3 regions of the Streptomyces sp. NPDC048516 genome follow, and region 1 is predicted to be linked to each of the others. Evidence: riboswitches for the same ligand, from Rfam matches in the RefSeq annotation. Region 1 holds a riboswitch; each other region holds the start of a gene.

Region 1 (7,165 bases):
CCCTCACCCTCGCGGGGTGCTGCGAACTCAACTTCCCCGTACGGCTCCTGGTCGCCGGTCCCGGCCTCGACGGCGAACTGCCCGCCGACGTCCTGCGTGATCGCTTGGGTCCCGTTGTCCTGAGGCTCAGGGCCGAGCACGTCACACCCGCCGGCGTGGTACTGGAATGGCACCCTTCCGAGGCAACGGCCATGCTGGCCGTCACGGCACGAGGCGTCCGCGGTCTGTGCGAAGTGAGGGACGTCGGCCTGCCGGTCCCGCTCACCGACGACGGCCCTGCCGTGTACGAGGCCGATCTCGACGAGGCCCTGAACCGCAACCAGCTCGCCGGAGCGATCCTCGCCACGGAGAACCTGCACCAGGTCGAGCAGCACAGCCGGGAAATCTGCGGCTTCTCCGAAATCGACCACGAACGCGACAAGGCCAGTCGGCCCGGCAGCCAGCCCGCCCAAAAGCTCGGTCCGGAAGCCGTACTCCACCAGCTCGACGAGTTCGAAGCCGACGCCCGGTCCCGCGGGATCACCCACACCACGTTCCGCCGGCTCACCGAAGCCTTCGGCCTCAGCGGCAACCAGCGCCAGGACCTCAGAGCCCTACTGCTCAGCAGCCGCCCGGAGCAGTACCAAGCCCCGCTCTGGCACATCCCGTCCGGAGCTTGAGCAACAGCTTTCTCCACGAGTTCAAGCTCCCGGCTGCGCTCCGCTCCGGCGGGCGGGCTTCCCGGCTCCGCTCGGGGCGCCGCTCCAGCGTCCGGCCCCCTCCGCCCCGGCTGAGGCGACGCCCGCCGGCATGTGGATAGGGCCGGAGACCGTGGGGTCGCAGGGTCGGAGCCAGTAGCGTGCTCGGATATCCCGGATTCACGTGTCTGCTCCGGCAACGATGCGAGTGCATCGGCTCGAACAATCCGCGACAGATCGCCTGCCGTGCCGCCACTGGCTGTGATGTGGCCAGCGTTGATGCCGGCGAGCGCAACTTTCTGCCCCGCACATCGACTCCGAGCAGCACCCTTCCGCGTTGGCTGCTGCCTTCGGGATCGACGAGTGGTCGGGGGACCTCACGCCGGAGGGCGACGACACCGAAGAAGATCACGATCTACAGCTCGGGTACTGGAGGAGCCGGGGTTGGTCGCCCGCCTACTGACCTGCCGATCCATCGTGGAGATCACCACCAGGCTTACTAAGCAGTGATCAGCCCGTCTGGCTCTGCTGCAGCTGATCTCAGGTTAGAGCGTGGAGGGTCACGAACGAACGCCGCTCGATGAAGTGCTCGAAGGCCGGTTGCACCTCGCCATTCACGAGATCGACGCCGCAGATGAAGAGCTCGGGGCGGTTCGACAGCAGCTCGAAATCCCGCATGGCGTCTGCGAACCGGCACACCACGCCTGGCTCGGTTGCGGAGTCGATGACCAGCACGTGGCTGTGCAGGGCCACAGGTGTCTGGCGGGCCCAGCCCACTACGTCTTCGTCCGAGACGCCATCCAGTGCCAGCGACCGGTGCGGCAGGTCTCGCCAGTCGATGCCGCCGCCTTCCCACGGGAGTGCGCTGAGGTAGGCATCGAACCGGGCAGACAGGAGCATGGGCTGTACGTCCGCGCCATGCTCACGGAGCCAGAGTTCGATCTGATCAATGCGCATCGCCGAAAGGCTAGATCAACCGGGGATCGCCTCCCGAGCAGGGGAAGAGCCGTTCCTCAGTGGCCGGGCCGCCCGCGGTCCGCCGGCAGCGCCACGTGACCGGAGGACGTCCTGGGCCGCCTCGGGGCCGTGCGAGGCCGGTCACCGGCGACCGGGGCCACAGCGGGTGACCGCCCCCTCACCCCTCCCACCTGGGCGCCCGTAAATGATCTGCCACACTGGACGCACCATGCCTGCACCCGGAGAACTCACTTTCGTCGCGCCGCGTGGGGCCAAGAAGCCTCCGCGGCACCTTGCCGATCTCAGTCCCGTCGAGCGTCGCGAAGCGGTGGCCGCGATCGGGGAGAAGCCGTTTCGCGCCAAGCAGCTGTCGCAGCACTATTTCGCCCGTTATGCGCACGATCCTGCGCTGTGGACCGACATCCCGGCGGCGGCGCGCGAGAAGCTGGCGAGCGAGCTGTTGCCGGATCTGATGAAGGTCATGCGGCACATCTCGTGTGACGACGACACCACGCGCAAGACCCTGTGGAAGCTGCACGACGGCACGCTCGTCGAGTCCGTGCTGATGCGCTACCCGGACCGGGTCACCATGTGCATCTCGTCGCAGGCCGGCTGCGGGATGAACTGTCCGTTCTGCGCAACGGGGCAGGCGGGCCTGGACCGTAATCTGTCGACCGCCGAGATCGTGCACCAGATCGTCGACGGGATGCGTGCGCTGCGCGACGGCGAGGTGCCGGGCGGGCCGGCGCGGCTGTCGAACATCGTCTTCATGGGGATGGGCGAGCCGCTGGCCAACTACAAGCGGGTGGTCGGGGCGATCCGGCGGCTGACCGACCCCGAGCCCGACGGGCTGGGGCTGTCCCAGCGGGGGATCACCGTCTCGACGGTCGGGCTGGTGCCGGCGATGCTGCGGTTCGCCGACGAAGGATTCAAGTGCCGGCTGGCGGTGTCGCTGCATGCGCCCGATGACGAGCTGCGCGACACCCTGGTGCCCGTCAACACGCGCTGGAAGGTGCGTGAGGTACTGGACGCGGCCTGGGAGTACGCGGAGAAGTCCGGGCGGCGGATCTCGATCGAGTACGCGCTGATCAGGGACATCAACGACCAGGCGTGGCGCGGTGACCTGCTGGGACGGCTGCTGAAGGGCAAGCGCGTCCATGTGAACCTCATTCCGCTGAATCCGACGCCCGGCTCGAAGTGGACCGCCTCGCGTCCCGAGGACGAGCGGGCGTTCGTCCAGGCCATCGAGGCGCACGGCGTGCCGGTGACCGTCCGCGACACCCGCGGCCAGGAGATCGACGGCGCCTGCGGGCAGCTCGCGGCCTCGGAACGCTGACCGCCCGCTGGTACTGTGTGATCGAACAAATGCATCATCCGACAGGGGAGCGCCACAGCGCTGAGAGTGCGGAAGCGTCGTAGAGCTACGGTGCCCGCAGACCCTTGAACCTCGCCCGGGTCATTCCGGGTAGGAAGTTCGGTCGTCACTCATGCTGTTTGCGCCCCGCCCCGGGCCGCCTTCCTGCGTCTTCGGACGCCGAGAGTCGCGGACACCGGGCGGGGCCGCGTCTCTTCCTGGCCAGCCAGGAGGAAATCAGTGAGCACCACGAGCAGAATCACCGCCACGGCGGTCGCCGCCGCGGTCGGCATGTCCGCGCTGGCCGCCTGCGGTGCCCCGGGCGGCGGGGGAGCGGACGCCAAGACCGTCACGCTCGTCAGCCATGACTCGTTCAACGTCTCCAAGTCGGTCCTGCGCGCCTTCGAGAAGGAGAGCGGCTACAAGGTCAGGATCCTCAAGGGCGGGGATGCCGGGAAGGCCGTCAACCAGGCGATCCTGTCCAAGGGAAATCCGCAGGGCGATGTGTTCTTCGGTATCGACAACACGCTGCTCTCGCGCGGTCTGCACGAGGGGATTTTCAGCCCGTACAAGGCCAAGGGGCTGGCGGACGTGCCGGCGGGGCTGCAGCTCGACAAGGGCGAGCACCGTGTCACCCCGCTCGACTACGGCGACATCTGCGTCAACTACGACCGCGGCTACTTCGCCCGGCACAAGACCGCGCCGCCGAAGACCTTCGACGATCTGCTCGAGCCCCGGTACAAGGGGATGCTCGTGACGGAGAATTCCGCCACCTCCTCCCCGGGGCTCGCCTTCCAGCTCGGCACCATCGCCAAGTACGGGCAGTCCGGCTGGCAGGGCTACTGGAAGAAGCTCAAGGCCAACGGCGTCGAGGTCGTCGACGGTTGGGAACAGGCCTACTACGACCGGTTCTCGGGCTCCGCGGCCGGCAAGGCCAAGGGCAAGGGCGACAAGCCGCTGGTGGTCTCCTACGCCTCCAGCCCGCCGGCCGAGGTGCTGGGCAAGAAGCCCGCGCCCAAGGAGGCGCCCACCGGGGTCGCGGCGGGCACCTGCTTCCGCCAGATCGAATTCGGCGGCCTGCTCAAGGGGGCGAAGAACGAGAAGGGCGGTAAGGCGCTGCTGGACTTCCTGCTGAGCAAGAAGTTCCAGGAGGACGTACCGCTGCAGATGTTCGTCAACCCGGCACGCGAAGGTGCCAAGGTGCCGGAGCTGTTCACCAAGTACGGCACGACGATCGACAAGCCCACGACCCTGCCTCCCGAGACGATCACCAAGAACCGCGAACAGTGGATCAAGCAGTGGTCCTCGCTCGTTCTGAAGTAGTCCGCGGCCGGCGCCCGCGGCCCGTGCGGGGAACGGCGGCGCGGCTCGGCCTGATGGCGGTGCCGCTCGCCTTCTTCGCGCTGTTCTTCGCCTATCCCGTCGTGGCGATCGTCGGACGGGGCCTCACCGACGGCGGACAGTGGCAGCTGGGCCGGTTCGGCGCAGTGCTGAGCGACCCGGACATCGTCCAGGTGCTGTGGTTCACCGTCTGGCAGGCGGCGGCCTCCACGGGGCTGACCCTGCTGATCGCGCTGCCCGGTGCCTATGTCTTCGCGCGGTTCGACTTCCCCGGCAAGCAGGTGCTGCGGGCGGTGGTGGCGGTGCCGTTCGTGCTGCCGACCGTCGTCGTCGGTTCGGCCTTCCTGGCGCTGGCCGGGCGGGGCGGGCTGCTGGACGAGCTGTGGGGCCTGCGCCTGGACACCTCGGTGTGGGCGATCCTGCTCGCGCATGTGTTCTTCAACTACGCCGTGGTCGTCCGGACCGTCGGCGGGCTCTGGGCCCAGCTCGACCCGCGTCAGGAAGAGGCGGCGCGGATGCTGGGGGCCGGCCGGTTCGCGGCCTGGCGCAGGGTGACACTGCCCGCCCTGGGGCCCGCCGTCGCGGCCGCCGCGCTCATGGTCTTCCTCTTCACCTTCACCTCCTTCGGGGTGGTGCAGATTCTGGGCGGGCCCACCTTTGCGACGCTGGAGGTGGAGATCTACCGGCAGACAGCGGAGTTCCTGGATCTTCCGACGGCCGCCGTCCTCACCATGGTCCAGTTCGCGGCGGTGCTGGGCGTGCTGGCGGTGCATGCCTGGACGGTGCGCCGCCGGGAGACCGCCCTGCGGCTCGTGCCGGCGTCGCAGACCGCACACCGGCCACGCGGCCGCGGCCAGTGGACGCTGCTGTGGGCGACGCTCGCCGTCATCACCGTCCTCCTCATCGTGCCGCTCCTCGTGCTCGTGGAGCGATCGTTCGCCGGGCCGGACGGCTACGGAGCGGTGTTCTACACCTCGCTGCGGTCGGCCGCGAGCGCCGACAGCACCTTCGCCGTCGCGCCCCTGGACGCCCTGTGGAACTCCCTCACCTATGGGGCGGCCGCCACGGCGATCGCGCTGGTGGTGGGCGGACTGGCGGCCGCGGCGCTGACCCTCCCCCGCCTGAGCAGAGGCCCATCCGGGCGGACGGCCCTGGTGAGCCGGTTCGTCCGGGGCTTCGACGCCCTGCTGATGCTGCCCCTCGGGGTGTCCGCGGTGACCGTCGGCTTCGGATTCCTGATCAGTCTCGACACACCGCCGCTCGATCTGCGCGCCTCGTGGTGGCTGGTGGCGCTCGCCCAGGCGCTGGTGGGGGTGCCGTTCGTGGTCCGGACGATGCTGCCGGTCCTGCGGGCGGTCGACGGACGGCTGCGGGAGGCGGCCGCCGTGCTCGGTGCCTCGCCGTGGCGGGTGTGGCGCGAGGTCGACCTGCCGATGGTGCGGCGGGCCCTGCTGATCGCCGCGGGCTTCGCCTTCGCCGTCTCCCTCGGTGAGTTCGGCGCGACGGTCTTCATCGCGCGGCCGGACCAGCCGACGCTGCCGGTCGCCGTGGCACGCCTGCTGGGACGTGCGGGAGAGCTCAACTACGGGCAGGCGATGGCCCTGTCGACCCTCTTGATGGTGGTGTGCGCCGGTGCCCTGCTGGTACTGGAGCGCCTGCGCCCCCTCGACCACTCCGGGGAGTTCTAGATGACGGCACGGGCCGGGACCACGGCGCAGGAACTGCTGCGGCTGGGCGGGGTGACCGTCCGCTTCGGCACGGCGGGGCGCCCCGCACTGGACGCGGTGGATCTGGACGTCGCCGCGCACGAAATCGTGTGCGTCCTGGGGCCGAGCGGCAGCGGCAAGTCCACCCTGCTCAGGGTGGTCGCCGGGCTCCAACAGGCCGACGCGGGAGCGGTGTTGCTGGAGGGGCGGGAGCAGTCCGGGGTGCCTGCCCACCGGCGCGGGGTCGGCCTGATGTTCCAGGACCACCAGCTCTTCCCGCAGCACGACGTCGAGGGCAACGTCGCCTTCGGGCTGCGGATGCGGGGTTCCGCACGCGCCGAGCGGGAGCGCACGGTCGCCGAACTGCTCGACCTCGTCGGACTGCCGGGCGCCCAGCGGCGCGCCGTGGCCTCCCTGTCCGGCGGCGAACAGCAGCGGGTCGCACTGGCCCGTGCGCTGGCCCCCCGCCCTCGCCTGCTGATGCTCGACGAACCCCTCGGCCAGCTCGACCGCGGCCTGCGCGAACGGCTGGTCGTCGAACTCCGCCGCCTCTTCGGCGAACTGGGAACCACGGTGCTGGCGGTCACCCACGACCAGGGCGAGGCCTTTGCGCTCGCCGACCGGGTCGTGGTGATGCAGGACGGCCGGATCGCACAGACCGGCACCCCGCTGGAGGTCTGGCAGCGGCCCGCCACCGAATTCGTCGCCCGCTTCCTCGGCTTCGACAACGTGGTCGCGGCGACGGTGCAGGGCGAGGCCGCTGCCACCCCCTGGGGCAAGGTGCCGGTCCCGGACGGTACGGCCGACGGGCCGTGCCGCCTGCTCGTCCGCCCGGCCGGGGTGCGGCTGACCGCCGCCCCGGAAGGCCTGCCCTGTACGGTCACGGCCCGTACCTTCCGTGGCACCCATGTCGCGCTGCTGCTGCAGCCGGCCGGGGGTCCGCAGGTGGAAGCGGCCTGCGCACTGCGGGACGCGCCGGAGGTGGGGGAGCGGGTGGGCATCTCCTTCGCCGCCCAGGACGTGGTGGTGCTGGGCGCGCCGGGTACTACGGGCTGATCACCTCGGGTACGACGGGCTGATCACCCCGGAGCCAGCGGACTGATCACGCCGGACTCGACGGGCAGGTCACG
Region 2 (7,165 bases), on a different contig from region 1:
CGAGAAAACCGGCGAAGGCCAGTAGCCGCCAGCGCAGCCGCGCCTTGTTCTGGAGCAGGACCTCACCCAACAGCCACAGTGCCACCAGGCCGAACGCGATGTAGAGGACCGTCCAGCCCATATACGCCCCTCTTCCGCCGCTCGCCGGCCACCGTGATCAGGACTGCTGGTGCAGCCCCAGATTCTCGTAGATTTCCAGGGTCGCCGTGGAGTGGTTCAGGGTAATGAAGTGCAACCCGGGAACATCCTCGGCCATCAAGCGTGCGCACAGGTCCGTTGCGTACTCGATACCAATGGAGCGTACCGCCGCCGGGTCGTCCTTGACGGCGAGGATGCGCTCGGCCAGCTCGGGCGGGAAAGCCGCGTTGCTGAGCTGAGCGAACCTCTCGATCTGGCGCACGTTCGTGACCGGCATGATCTCCGGAATGATCGGCGTCGAGCAACCCGCCGCCGCAACGCGGTCCCGCAGCCGGAAGTAGTCCTCGGGGTAGAAGAACATCTGGGTGATGGCGAAGTCCGCGCCGGCCCGGCACTTGGCGACGAAGTGCGCCACGTCCGTGTCCCAGTCCGCCGAGCGCGGATGCATCTCGGGGAAGGCCGCGACGCCGACGCAGAAGTCACCGGACTCCTTGATCAGCCGGACCAGGTCGGCGGCGTAGCCGATGCCGTCGGGGTGCTTGACCCACTCGCCCATCGGGTCGCCGGGCGGGTCGCCGCGCAGCGCGAGCATATTGCGGATCCCGGCGTCGGCGTACTGGCCGATGATGTTGCGCAGGTCGGCCGTGGAGTGGTTGACCGCGGTGAGGTGGGCGACCGGGGTCAGGGTGGTGTCGGTGGCGATGCGCTCGGTGGCGCGCACCGTGCCGTCACGGGAGGTGCCGCCGGCGCCGTACGTCACGGAGACGAACGTCGGCGAGACGGCCTCGATGCGGCGAATGGCGTTCCACAGGGTCCGCTCGCCCTTCTCCGTCTTGGGGGCGGCGAACTCGAATGAATACGACTGCTTACCGGAAGCAAGCAGGTCGCGCACCGTTCGTGCGCGATCAGTCCTGGTGGAAGCTGTACCTAGGGCCATACCGGCAGGTTAACCACCGGCCGGGCCCACACCAACCGCGTCGGGCGTAATGCCTGGTTGGCCGGGTTGATGTCCACTGGGTGGACATTTTCCCGTCGCCCGGGCGTCAGGAGACCGCCGGCTCCCGGTACCGCGCACAGTGACGCAGGTCACCTGGTTACCCGGTGCCCGGTCACCCGGCCGCGCGGGCCGGACGCGACGGTGCGGAGGTGTCCGGGGCGTCCCAGGTCCGGATGCGCCGGGCCAGTGCGGCGGCCGCCGCTCCCGGATCGTCCGCCTCCGTGAGGGCGCGGACCACCACGATCCGGCGGGCGCCCGCCTGCAGCACCTCGTCCAGATTTCCGGCATCGATCCCGCCGATCGCGAACCAAGGGCGCTCGGGAGCGCGGGCCGCGGCGTAACGGACCAGGTCGAGGCCGGGGGCGTGGCGGCCGGGCTTGGTGGGGGTCGGCCAGCACGGGCCCGTGCAGAAGTAGTCCACACCCGGTTCGGTGAGTGCGGCGTCCACCTCGGCCTCGGCGTGGGTGGAGCGGCCTATGAGGACGTCCGGGCCCAGCAGGGCGCGGGCGGCCGGGACCGGCAGATCGCCCTGCCCGAGATGCAGAACATCGCTGCCCGCCGCGTGGGCGACATCCGCGCGGTCGTTGACCGCGAGCAGCTTGCCGTGCCGCCGGCAGGCGTCCGCGAAGACCTCCAGATGCCGCAGCTCCTCGCCGGCCTCCATGCCCTTGTCCCGCAGCTGGACGATGTCCACACCCGAGGCGAGCACCGCGTCCAGGAACTGCGGGAGATCGCCCTGGCGCCGGCGGGCGTCCGTGCAGAGGTAGAGCCTGGCATCGGACAGAGCCGGGCGTGCGGTGGTCATCGGGCGGCTTCCCCCCAGGTCGGGGGCGTACGGGCCGGGCCTTCCGGTCCGTACGCCCCGCGGATGCGGTTACGGATGCTGATGCGGCTGCCGAAGTGCGGGCCGCGTCATGGCGTCAGACGGCGAGCGCCTGGGCCCGGCGCTTCACCTCCGTGCCGCGATTCTCGCGCAGCGCCTGGGCGGGCGTGCCGGGCAGGGTCTCATCCGGGGTGAACAGCCACTCCAGCATCTCCTCGTCGGTGAAACCGTCGTCCTTGAGGAGGGTGAGGGTGCCGACGAGGCCCTTGACCACCTTGTCGTCCTTGATGAAATCGGCGGGCACGTGCAGCGCCCGGTTCTCGCCGCGGCGCACCGCGATCAGCTGGCCCTCCTTGACCAGCTGCCGGACCCGCGTCACCTCGACGCCGAACTGTTCGGCGATGTCGGGGAGGGTGAGCCAGGCGGGGACGAGTCCATCGATGTTTGCGTCAATCTCGGTCACAGGACAAGCCTGCCACCTCCCACTGACAGCCGGTAGCCGGGCATCGCCATCGGAGGCCTGCCGCACACCGGAGGGTGACGGCCGGCGCCCGGCCGGCCACCGCCGGTCACCGCGCTCCCGGGCGCCCCGCGCCCGGCTCCCGGAGCCCGCGCCCGCCTACAGCGCCGCGGCCTTGAGCGGCACCGACGCATTCGCGGCCCGCTCCCGGTCCAGGGCCACGCCCCGTTCGATCAGCTTGCGCCCCTGGGCGAGGTCCCGGGGCCGCCCCACGGCCAGCAGCGCGACGAGCCTGCCCTCCCGTCGCCCACCACCGCCCCGGTCCGACGGCGCTTCGCGCAGACCCCCCTCACTGCGCAGCCAGAGCACCGACCAGGCGGCCCCGGCCGGGTCACCGCGCCAGACCAGCTCGTCGGCGCCCCCGTGGTGGCCCACGTACTGCACGAACCGGCCGAACTGCTCCGACCAGAAGTACGGAACGGGGTCGTAGGCCACCCCTTCCGCCTCGCCGCGGGCGATGTTCTCGGCGACCGTGCGCGGGCCCTGGAGGGCGTTGTCCCAGTGGTGGATCAGCAGGCGGGCGCCGTAGCGGCCCGACGGGAAGGAGGCACAGTCGCCGACCGCATAGACATCGGGCACGGAGGTGCGCAGCTGCTCGTCGGCCAGTACGGAGCCGTCCCGCGGCGAGAGCTCGACGCCCGAGCCGGCCAGCCAGCCGGTCGCGGGGCGGGCGCCGATCCCGATGACCACCGCGTCGGCGGGCAGCACCGTGCCGTCGTCGAGGGTGACCGCGCCCGCCGTGACGGAGGCGACCCGGGCGCCGGTGCGCAGCTCCGCGCCCGCGTCCGCGTACCAGCCGGTCATATGGGCGGCGACCTCGGCGGGCAGCGCACCGGCCAGCGGGCGGTCGGCGGCCTCGACGACGGTGACCGCACAGCCCGCCTCGCGCGCCGCGGTCGCGAACTCGGCTCCGATCCAGCCGGCCCCGACGACCACGATCTCGTGCTGGGCGGCGAGCACCGGCCGCAGCCGCTTGGCGTCGTCCAGGGTGCGCAGCAGATGGACGCCGGGCAGTCCCTCGCTGCCGGGCAGCACGACCGGGTCGGCGCCGGTCGCCAGGACCGCGTAGTCGTAGGGGACCGGGCCCTCGGCCGTCTCGATCACATGGGCGTCCGGCACCAGGGCGGTGACCGGGCGGCTGAGGTGGAGGGTGATGCCGAGCGCTGCGAAGTCGACGTCGAAGGTGGAGCCCTCGGCCTTGCCCAGCAGTACCGCCTTGGACAGCGGGGGACGGTCGTAGGGCTGGTGGGGCTCGTCGCCGAGGAGCGTGATCGCGCCGGGCCAGCCCTGTTCGCGCAGGGCGACGGCGGTCTGCACACCCGCGATTCCGGCGCCGGCGATCACGACGTGCGGCGTGCGGTCAGGGGCCTGGGAGGACTTGCTCTGCTCGCTCACCCGATCACTCTAGGACGGGGTGTGAGGCGGCTCGCAGCAGCGCGCAAGGAGATCTCTGACACAGCGTCACCGTCCGGGCGGCCCGGGGCGCGGGCCCCCGGGAGGCCGCGGCGCTGCCTTACGGTGCCTCGCGGCCCCGTATTAGGGTGACGGATACACGCACTCGCGGGAGCCCGGACGCACCGGGCTGAGAGGGAGGCTGACCGGCCTCCGACCGTACGAACCTGATCCGGGTCATGCCGGCGAAGGGAGGGGCTGGACACCCATGCACGTAGCTGCCACACGATCACAACCCACCCCGCAGAGCCCTGATGTGCTGGTCATCGGCGGCGGCATCATCGGCCTGGTCACCGCCTGGCGGGCGGCCGTACGCGGGCTGAGCGCCGCGGTGGCCGACCCCTCACCCGGGGGCGGCGCCGCCCGGGTCGCGGCCGGGATGCTGGCCGCGGTCACCGAGCTCCACTACGGCGAGCAGACCCTGCTGGGCCTCAACCTCGCCTCCGCCCGGCGCTACCCCCGGTTCGTCGAAGAGCTGGAGGAGGCCGCGGGCCAGGCCGTCGGCTACCGGCGGTGCGGCACCCTGGCCGTCGCGCTGGACGCCGACGACCGCGCCCATCTGCGCGAACTGCACGCCCTGCAGATCCGCTCGGAACTGGAGTCACAGTGGCTCACGGGGCGCGAGTGCCGGCGCCTGGAGCCGATGCTGGCCCCCGGGGTACGCGGCGGGCTGCGGGTGGACGGCGACCATCAGGTCGATCCGCGCCGGCTGGCGAGCGCGCTGCTGACCGCCTGTGTGCGCTCCGGGGTGGCCTTCCACCGGAGCGCGGCCGTGCGGCTGACGGTCGACGGCGGCCGTGCCACCGGCGCGGAACTCGCCGACGGGACCCGGGTGCCGGCCGGTCAGGTCGTGCTGGCCGCGGGCAGCCACAGCGGCCGGCTCGCCGGCGTGCCCGGCGAGGTGCTGCCCCGGGTGCGGCCGGTCAAGGGCCAGGTACTGCGGCTGCGGCTGCCGGAGATGCCCGCCGGCAGCCCCGCCTTCCTCTCCCGCACCGTACGGGCGGTCGTCCGCGGCGGCCCGCTCTACCTGGTCCCGCGCGAGAACGGCGAACTGGTCGTCGGCGCCACCAGCGAGGAGCTGGGCTGGGACACCACCGTGACCGCCGGCGGCGTCTACGAGTTGCTGCGCGACGCCCACGAACTGGTCCCCGGCATCACCGAGCTGCCGCTCGTCGAGACCTGCGCCGGTCTGCGCCCCGGCTCCCCCGACAACGCCCCGATGCTCGGGCCGACCGCCCTGCCCGGCCTCCACCTCGCCACCGGCCACTTCCGCAACGGGGTGCTGCTCACCCCCGTCACCGGTGACGCGATGGCCGAGGTACTGGCCACCGGCCTCCTTCCCGAAGAGGCCCGCCCCTTCTCCCCCGCGCGCTTCTCCCCCACGCCTGAACGGCACGGGGGGACCCCCATCGCCGCGCCGGGGTCCGAGCGCACCCGTGCCCCACAGGAGCAGCCCGTATGAACGCCGCCCCACCCACCCCCACCGTCTCGGTGTCCGTCAACGGGGAGACCCGCGAGATCCCCGGCGGGCTCACCCTCGACCGGCTCGTCGCGACGCTGTCCCAGGCACCCGCCGGGGTGGCCGCGGCGGTCAACGAGACCGTGGTGCCCCGTACCCGGTGGTCCGCCACTGGGCTCGCCGACGGCGACCGCGTCGAGGTGCTCACCGCGGTCCAGGGAGGCTGATCCGCAGACATGACCGACACCGCAGCGCTCCGGGGAACGGCCCCCGCCGCATCCGGCAGCGACTTCGCCGCGAGCGGGGACCCCCTCACCCTCGCCGGCACCACCTTCGCGTCCCGCCTGATCATGGGGACCGGTGGCGCACCCAGCCTCGACGTCCTGGAGCGGGCACTGCTCGCCTCCGGTACGGAGCTGACCACGGTCGCCATGCGGCGGCTGGATCCGACCGTGCAGGGCTCGGTGCTCTCCGTACTGGAGCGGCACAAGATCAAGGTGCTGCCGAACACCGCGGGCTGCTTCACCGCGGGCGAAGCCGTGCTCACCGCCCGGCTCGCCCGGGAAGCGCTCGGCACGGACTGGGTCAAGCTGGAGGTGGTCGCCGACGAGCGCACCCTGCTGCCCGACCCGATCGAGCTGCTGGACGCCGCCGAAACCCTGGTGGACGACGGTTTCACCGTGCTGCCCTACACCAACGACGATCCGGTGCTGGCCCGCAAGCTGGAGGACGTGGGCTGCGCCGCGATCATGCCGCTGGGCTCGCCGATCGGCTCCGGCCTGGGCATCCGCAACCCGCACAACTTCCAGCTGATCACCGAGCGGGCCGGCGTCCCCGTCATCCTCGACGCGGGCGCGGGCACGGCGTCGGACGTCTCACTGGCCATGGAGCTGGGCTGCGCGGCCGTGATGCTGGCGTCCGCGGTGACCCGCGCCCAGGAGCCGGAGCTGATGGCGTCCGCCATGCGCCACGCGGTGACGGCGGGCCGACTGGCGTACCGCGCGGGGCGCATCCCCCAGCGACACTTCGCGCTGGCCTCCTCACCGACGGACGGTGTGGCCGCCTTCGACCCCGAGCGGCCGGCTTTTTAGCCCCACGTTTCGGCTGCCCGCCGTTGTGGTGCCGCCCTGCCTTGCCCCATGCCCACGAGCCGCACCCGACCCGTCACGCACACCCCACGGCCCTTCTTCCCCCACCCCTGCCCCTCAGGCCCGTCACCGCAGCCCGAAAGCGCCGCGCAGCGGACCCGCCCCCGCCGCAGGCGGGCGGCGGTGGCACCGCGCAGCGGGCCCCGAAGCGGGCGACAACCACGGCGGGGAGGCCGAAATCGTGGGAGGCGGCCCATAGGCCATAGACTCTTCTGCCGTGGATACCACCCTTCAGGACCCGCTCGTGGGCCAGCTGCTCGACGGCCGTTATCGCGTCCAGGCGCGCATCGCCGCAGGCGGTATGGCCACGGTCTACCAGGCCATGGACACCCGGCTCGACCGCGTGCTCGCGCTGAAGGTGATGCACCCGGGGCTCGCCACGGACGGGGCGTTCGTCGAACGCTTCATCCGTGAGGCGAAGTCGGTCGCGCGGCTGTCGCATTCGAATGTGGTGGGCGTCTTCGACCAGGGCACGGACGGTACGTACGTGTATCTGGCCATGGAGTACGTCGCCGGCTGCACGCTGCGCGACGTGCTGCGCGAGCGGGGCGCCCTGCAGCCACGGGCCGCGCTGGACATCCTGGAACCGATCCTGGCCGCCCTGGGGGCCGCGCACCGCGCCGGGCTG
Region 3 (7,165 bases), on a different contig from region 1:
GCAGACGAGTCTGAATCATCAGAGGGGACGATCGGCATGAAGGCTTTCAGACTGGATGAGCTGGAAGCGGAACGGGCCGCGAACGACGGCGCGTATCTGCAGTTTCTCCGGGAACGCAACATGTCGGTCGGGCTGTACGCACTGGACGCCGGCAGCATCGATCCACAGCAGCCGCACACCCAGGACGAGGTGTATCTCGTGGTCAGCGGCCGGGCGGCGATCACCGTCGGGACAGAGACCCAGTCGGTGGCCCGGGGCAGCGTCGTCTATGTGCCGGCCGGGGTGCCCCACAAGTTCCATCACATCAGCGAGGATCTGCGGGTGATGGTGGTCTTCTCTCCTCCTGAGAGTTAAGGGCCCGTCCCGGAACCCGTAGGGGAAGGGTCAGGGAAGGGCCGGGGCTGCGAAGCCCCCACGGCCGCGGTATGCGTCCTAGCATCGTTGGTGCAGGGGAACCGCAGGTGTGAGGCAACAGACAGGCCGCACACGAACGGCTTCACCACTGTGGCAACGGCGCAGCCGACGGATGGCGCGGTACGGAAAGCGACAGCGCGACAGACAGAAAGCAGGGCAGAGCAGTGGCTGGTAAGGGGATATTCGCAGGCCTTCCGTGGTGGGTCACCTGGGTCGTGGTGCCCGTCGTGCTGATCGTGGTCTTCGGCGGACTGATCACCACCGCGCTCGGCTTCCTGATCGGCGTGCTGTTCAAGGTCCTCATAGCGGCAGCCCTGATCGCCGGAGTCATCTACCTCGTCCGCAGGTCCAGCGGCTCGTCATCGTCCTCGTCGAAGAGCGACTGGTAAGAGGCAGGGCCGCCGGCCGGCCGGCCCCGCGGTGAGCGGGCTCGGGCGTTCGGCATTGGCAATCGTGAACAGCGAATCCGTCCGCTGCCCTTGTCGGTATCCGGCTCCGGGCCGGTTGCCGGCAAGGGGACCGTAGGGTCTGCGAAGGCGGGCCGGGGCGGACCCGCGTCGGCACCGCCGTCCACTTCGCCGTCCACCGGGAGGGTGATGTCGGGGCGGTGGCGGTCGCCCACGGCAGCAGCGGCCGCCGGTGGAGTCGTGGGCGGGCTTCCGTGTCACCACACTCGGCCGCGCGATCGGGCAATATCCGCTCGCATGGTTTGACGGGGCATCAAGCGGAGAGCGTCCGGCGCACCGTGCCGTCCAGTCGATATCGACCTTTTCCGTGCCATCTGTGGACGAATTGCTGCACCCCGCGGATACGGTGCGTGGTAATCATCGGGCTTTCACGTATCGGGAATATGCCTTGGGCACGGCGTGCGCGGCCCTCCCTGCCCAGGTCGAGGCGGCCGTCTCGGTGCCGGCGGATTCCCCGTCCGCGGACGAACTGCATCGATTGCGGTCCGTTACAGACCGACTACGAAAAATGGCGGAGTCGGCACTAACGACACTCGCCTTCTCTGTCAGTATCTGAAAACTCACTCCTTGTGATCTGCTTGCGCGTGGCAGACGATGGCGCCAATAGGGCCACGGGGATGTTTCCCGGCCATCTCCGATCAAGTGCGGGGCAGTGGTTGATGACCGACACAGTTCAGGCAGAAGTGATCATGAGCTTCGTCGTTTCGGAAGAGCTCGCGTTCCGGATTCCGGTGGAGCTGGACTTCGCCAGCGCCGATCCGTACGCCGTCCGCCTCACCTTCGATTTGCCCGGCGACGCGCCCGTGACCTGGGCGTTCGGTCGAGAGTTGCTGCTGGACGGGCTGAGCCGGCCGTCCGGTGAGGGGGATGTGCGTATCGAGCCGGCCTCCCCCGCGCACCTCAGTGATGTCTTCATCAGCCTTCAAGTCGGCCCCGAGCGCGCGCTGTTCCGGGTCAGTGCGGCGCCACTGGTCGCTTTCCTCGACCGTACGGACCGGCTCGTACCGCTGGGTAAGGAAGAGGTCTGCGACACCCTGGAGGCTGTACTGGACCGCATCCTCACGGAGGCACCGGCCGGCTGACCCGCCCCGGTCGCCGCGTCCGCGCCGACGCCCTACGGGTACGCAGGCCCCGCCGCGTACCCGTGCCCCTCCCTGCCCGTGCCCCTCCCTGCCCGTGCCCCTCCCTGCCCGTGCCCCTCCCTGCCCGTGCCCCTCCCTGCCCGTGCCCCTCCCTGCCCGTGCCCCTGTCGCGCTGCCTGCCGGTCGCTGCCCTCCGCCCGCCCGTCCCCGCTCCTCTCGCCCGTGCGGGGACGGAAGCCGTCCCCGCAGCTCCGTCACCGCTTACGGCGCCTGCCGCGTCCCCCGCGACGGCCCGGGCGGCTCTCCGCGGCGCCGGTCGCCATGCCGGCACCCACCACGTCCCCGGAACCCGCCCCGGATTGCCGGACGACTCCCGGCCCGCTGTCGCCCGGCATGCCCGGCCCCATCCGGTCCGCCGAGACCACCAGTGCCGCCAGCAACGTCGTCAGCGGCACTGCGGCAACCAGCCCGATGCTGCCTACGAGTGTGCGGACGACCTCCTCCGCGACCACTTCGCTCGTCGCGACCGTACCGACGCCGCTCTGTGCGATCGAGAACAGCAAAAGCAACGGCAGTGCGGCGCCCGCGTAGGCCAGCACAAGGGTGTTGACGACGGACGCGATGTGGTCCCGGCCGATCCGCATCGCGGCGCCGTAGAGCTTGCGCCAGCCGGCCGACGGGTCGGCCTCCTTGAGTTCCCAGACGGCAGCGGTCTGCGTCACCGTCACATCGTCGAGCACCCCCAGAGACCCGATGATGATCCCGGCGAGCAGCAGGCCGCGGATCTCGATATCGGGGTACAGGCCGTGCACCAGCCCCGTCGTGTCGTCCGTATTACCGGTCAGCAGCGCCCAGTTGATGAACACCGACCCGAGCAGCCCGATCAGCAGCAGCGAGGCGAGGGTGCCGAGTACGGCCACCGATGTACGGGCCGTCAGGCCATGGCACAGGTACAGCGCGATCAGCATGATCGCGCTTCCCCCGACCACTGCCACCACCAGTGGGTTGGAGCCCTGCAGGATCGCCGGGAGGATGAACAGCGTCAGGACCACAAAGCTGGCCGCCAGTGCCACCAGCGCCAGTACTCCACGCAGTCGGCCGACGATGACCACCGCGAACGCGAAGAGGGCGGCCAGTACCCACATCGGGAGCGTCCGGTCGACATCGCTGACCGCATACTGCAGATCTTTCGGCGCCTTGGGGGAGTACGCCACCACCACCTCCTGGCCGGTGGTGTAGTGCCGTAGGGCGTCCGGCGTCACCACCGCCTGGAACGTGCGTCCCGCGTTCTCTCCCGTGGTGACTTTGATCGTCGCCTGCTGACAGGGCTTGCCCTTGGTCCCTCCCCCGGCCGGTGGCTGTCCCGTCGGGGAGGAGGGCTGGGGCTGCTGCTCGGCATGGACGTCCGCGCAGTTCACCTCCGCCACTTTGACGACTCTGGCCTGCTCCGTGGGCTGGTCGAAGCCGACCCCGGACGGCTTATGGCCAGGCGCGCCGCCTGGCCAGAGCACGACCAGACCGACCGCTACCGCGGCGGCAAAGGGGATCAGTACTGCCGCGATGACCTTGCGCAGATGCCGGGAGACGGGCGCGGCAGGGCCGTGGCCGTGCGCGTGTGAGTGCACGGCGGAAGGGTGGTGGGACTCGTGAGGGCTCACCGCCCGATCATTGCAAGAACTCCGGGGCCCCCTGTTCACTCCGCCGCATCGGCCGCTACCGTGGTGCCACCTTTGCAATCGCGGGAGCTCGGAGCACCGGGCTGAGAGGGCGCTGACCTTCGTCCCAGCGGCGTTTCACGTGAAACGCCCATGGACGCAAGCCGCTGCGTCGACCGCTGAACCTGTTACCGGGTAATGCCGGCGTAGGGAGTTGGGTCTCATGACTCTGCAGGATGCACGCACGCCCGAAAACGGAAACGGTGCCGACGGCAGCGGTGAGCCGCAGATCGGCTGGCACAAGGGCTATGTCTCCGGATCGCGCCCGGATCTTCGGGTCCCGGTCCGGCGGGTGCACCTCACCAACGGCAAGGACGTGACGCTCTACGACACGTCAGGGCCGTACACCGACCCGCATATCGATACCGACGTCCGCCGTGGTCTGGCGCCGCTGCGGGAGAACTGGATCATCGCTCGCGGCGACACCGAGGAGTACGCGGGGCGCCCCCCGCGGCCCGAGGACGACGGCCTCAAGCACACCTCGCCGCGCGGCGGGCTCAAGAACCTCGACGCGGTCTTCCCGGGCCGCCCCCGTCAGCCGCGCCGCGGCCGTGACGGCGCCGCGGTCACCCAGCTCGCCTACGCCCAGCGTGGCGAGATCACCGCGGAGATGGAGTACGTCGCCCTCCGCGAGAACGTCACCCCAGAGTTCGTCCGCGACGAGATCGCGGCCGGACGCGCGGTGCTGCCGTCGAACATCAACCACCCGGAGATCGAGCCAATGATCATCGGCAAGAACTTCCTGGTGAAGGTGAACGCCAACATCGGCAATTCGGCGGTCACTTCCTCCATCGAGGAGGAGGTGGAGAAGATGACCTGGGCGACTCGCTGGGGTGCCGACACGGTCATGGACCTCTCCACCGGGCGCAATATCCACACCACCCGCGAATGGGTGCTGCGCAACTCCCCCGTCCCCATCGGCACCGTGCCGCTCTACCAGGCACTGGAGAAGGTTGACGGCAAGGCCGAGGAGCTGACCTGGGAGATCTACAAGGACACCGTCATCGAGCAGGCCGAACAGGGCGTCGACTACATGACGGTGCACGCCGGTGTGCTGCTCCGTTATGTCCCCCTGACGGCCCGCCGTAAGACCGGCATCGTCTCGCGCGGCGGCTCGATCATGGCGGCCTGGTGCCTGGCGCACCACAAGGAGTCGTTCCTCTACACGCACTTCGAAGAGCTCTGCGAAATCCTCGCCTCGTACGACGTCACCTACTCGCTCGGTGACGGCCTGCGCCCCGGATCCATCGCGGACGCCAATGACGAGGCGCAGTTCGCGGAGCTGCGTACGCTCGGCGAGCTGAACACCATCGCCAAGCGGCACGGCGTCCAGACGATGATCGAGGGCCCGGGGCATGTCCCGATGCACAAGATCAAGGAGAACATCGACCTCCAGCAGGAGATCTGCGAGGAGGCCCCGTTCTATACGCTCGGCCCCCTGACCACCGATATCGCGCCCGCCTACGACCACATCACCTCCGGTATCGGAGCGGCGATGATCGCTTGGTGGGGTACCGCCATGCTCTGCTACGTCACGCCCAAGGAGCATCTGGGCCTCCCGGACCGCGACGACGTCAAGACCGGCGTCATCACGTACAAGATCGCGGCTCATGCGGCAGACCTGGCCAAGGGGCACCCGGGCGCCCAGGAATGGGATGACGCGCTCTCCGATGCCCGCTTCGAGTTCCGCTGGGAGGACCAGTTCAACCTGGCCCTCGACCCGGACACCGCGCGCGCCTTCCACGACGAGACGCTGCCTGCCGAGCCGGCGAAGACGGCCCACTTCTGCTCGATGTGCGGCCCGAAGTTCTGCTCGATGAAGATCAGTCAGGACATCCGCCGTGAACACGGGGGTGACCTGGCGATCGACCCCGAGGCCGGAATGGCCGAGAAGTCGAAGGAGTTCGCGGCCGCAGGCAACCGCGTGTACCTGCCGCTCGCGGAGTAGCCCACCGTCGGGAGTCGCTCCATCGGACGCCCGGACTCGCTCCTTCTGCCACCTCTGGCGGAAGGTCCCCACCGAAAGGCGGGGGCCTTCCGCCTGCCCATGGTGCGGCATCCTGAGCGCCCTTCGGTGACCCGCAGGGCGCCGGGCCGCCACCCCGGGCACTAATCCGCCTGGTGGTCGGGCCCCCCGTAATCCGGGCTGGTGAAATCCGGGCTGGAGTAGCGCGGCCGGGAACCCGAGGAGCCGCTGTCGGGGCTGGTGAACTCGGGGCGGGTGTAGCCGAGCGTGGGGATCCGGCTCTCGGGCGGTGGAGTGCGGCGGGGGACATAGCGTGCCGGGTCGTCGTCCGGAGTGGCCGCGGGGTCGGCAAGGGCCTCGCGGAGAAAGGGCAGCACACCGCGCTCCAGGAGGGCACGGCGCCACACCTCACGGGCGTGGTCCAGCGCCTCACCCAGCTCGTCGGCTCTGGCGGCCTGGGGCGACGAACCATTGCGCAGCGCCGTGATGAGCAGTCCGGCCATCGCGACAAGGGTCCCCGCGGCGGTCAGTGCCGCGAAGATCCAGCCGACGTTGACCAGTGGCTGCGCCAAGGACTTGTCGGGGCTGATGGCGCGCAGCACATAACCGATGAGGAGGAAGAGCACCGCGGCGATGCCGGCGAGGACGGGAGCGAGGACGGCGACCATGGCGGTGAGCCCGGCGCCGGTGTTTTCGGCCCCGCCCAGGGCCGTGGCGCCGGCCGGTCCTGGACTCCCGTCGGCCTCCAGGCTCTGCTCCTCGTCGCCCGCCGCGACGTGGGGCGGCACGGGCGTCGGTGCGCGCCACTCGGCGCGGAGCTGTACATAGCGTTGGTATTCGGCCGTGGCGCACGCGGCGATGGCGGTGGTCGCGCTGAGCGCCATCGTGCGCAACTGCTCGTTGTTGAGGTGGTTTTCCGCGACGGCGGTGAAGTCGTCCGGGCGGTATGCGGCGGTACGCAGCGCCTCATCAAGGATCCGCGCAAATTCCGCGCGGTCCTCGTTCAGCAGGTGCGGAGCGCTGTTCATGTGGATCCCCCGATGCTCCGTAGGGCCGTACGGCCGGCGTTGGCCGGGCAGTGGGCGGAAACGGAGGAGAGCCTGCTACGGATAGTCCGATGGTAGAGCGACTGCGGCGCGGGGTGACAGAGAGTTTACGGAATTTGAGTAATGCCACGACCGGTTTCCGCCCGTGGCGACCCCCGGCGGTGCGCCCATCGCCCGCCGTCCGCCCTTCCGTACGCCTGCCCCGATAACGTTCAGCCGGCCAGCGGAAGTTGAACGACCAAAAGCTTTCCGGCCATGGTGATACCGCCGTCCATGGCGATGGCCAGACCGTCCGCGTAGACATGCGGACCCTCGACCGCCACGCTCTCGCTCTCGCCGTCCTCGGCGCCGACCTCGCCCAGCAGATAGGGGATGGGGCTGTGGCCATGTACGACGCGGTCGCCACCGTAGGCGTCGAGGAGTTCGCGTACGGCGTCCGAGCCGTCCTCGTCGCGGAAGGCGAAGCGCTTGGTGA

The links. A riboswitch is a leader RNA that binds a small molecule or an ion and turns the genes downstream of it on or off. The one in region 1 is predicted to bind thiamine pyrophosphate.
Region 2: another riboswitch for thiamine pyrophosphate. It lies ahead of thiO (glycine oxidase ThiO); the one in region 1 lies ahead of ACGFR7_RS17830 (thiamine ABC transporter substrate binding subunit).
Region 3: another riboswitch for thiamine pyrophosphate. It lies ahead of thiC (phosphomethylpyrimidine synthase ThiC); the one in region 1 lies ahead of ACGFR7_RS17830 (thiamine ABC transporter substrate binding subunit).

Annotation. Positions count from the first base shown of each region.
Region 1 is NZ_JBICWS010000008.1:93,453-100,617, reverse strand. It holds gene ACGFR7_RS17850 (DUF1152 domain-containing protein) at 1-659, shown strand, start outside; gene ACGFR7_RS17845 (hypothetical protein) at 1,015-1,140, shown strand; gene ACGFR7_RS17840 (hypothetical protein) at 1,218-1,634, opposite strand; gene rlmN (23S rRNA (adenine(2503)-C(2))-methyltransferase RlmN) at 1,864-2,970, shown strand; TPP riboswitch at 3,004-3,124, shown strand; gene ACGFR7_RS17830 (thiamine ABC transporter substrate binding subunit) at 3,229-4,311, shown strand; gene ACGFR7_RS17825 (ABC transporter permease) at 4,287-6,017, shown strand; gene ACGFR7_RS17820 (ABC transporter ATP-binding protein) at 6,018-7,091, shown strand.
Region 2 is NZ_JBICWS010000007.1:42,509-49,673, reverse strand. It holds gene ACGFR7_RS16020 (hypothetical protein) at 1-121, opposite strand, end outside; gene metF (methylenetetrahydrofolate reductase [NAD(P)H]) at 158-1,075, opposite strand; gene thiE (thiamine phosphate synthase) at 1,248-1,940, opposite strand; gene ACGFR7_RS16005 (Rv2175c family DNA-binding protein) at 2,056-2,421, opposite strand; gene ACGFR7_RS16000 (NAD(P)/FAD-dependent oxidoreductase) at 2,578-3,873, opposite strand; TPP riboswitch at 4,029-4,141, shown strand; gene thiO (glycine oxidase ThiO) at 4,139-5,392, shown strand; gene thiS (sulfur carrier protein ThiS) at 5,389-5,616, shown strand; gene ACGFR7_RS15985 (thiazole synthase) at 5,626-6,480, shown strand; gene pknB (Stk1 family PASTA domain-containing Ser/Thr kinase) at 6,755-7,165, shown strand, end outside.
Region 3 is NZ_JBICWS010000004.1:453,263-460,427, forward strand. It holds gene ACGFR7_RS11630 (cupin domain-containing protein) at 37-354, shown strand; gene ACGFR7_RS11635 (DUF5326 family protein) at 579-803, shown strand; gene ACGFR7_RS11640 (IclR family transcriptional regulator C-terminal domain-containing protein) at 1,054-1,437, shown strand; gene ACGFR7_RS11645 (SsgA family sporulation/cell division regulator) at 1,541-1,963, shown strand; gene ACGFR7_RS11650 (YibE/F family protein) at 2,218-3,660, opposite strand; TPP riboswitch at 3,692-3,848, shown strand; gene thiC (phosphomethylpyrimidine synthase ThiC) at 3,842-5,626, shown strand; gene ACGFR7_RS11660 (hypothetical protein) at 5,788-6,672, opposite strand; gene ACGFR7_RS11665 (metallophosphoesterase) at 6,903-7,165, opposite strand, start outside.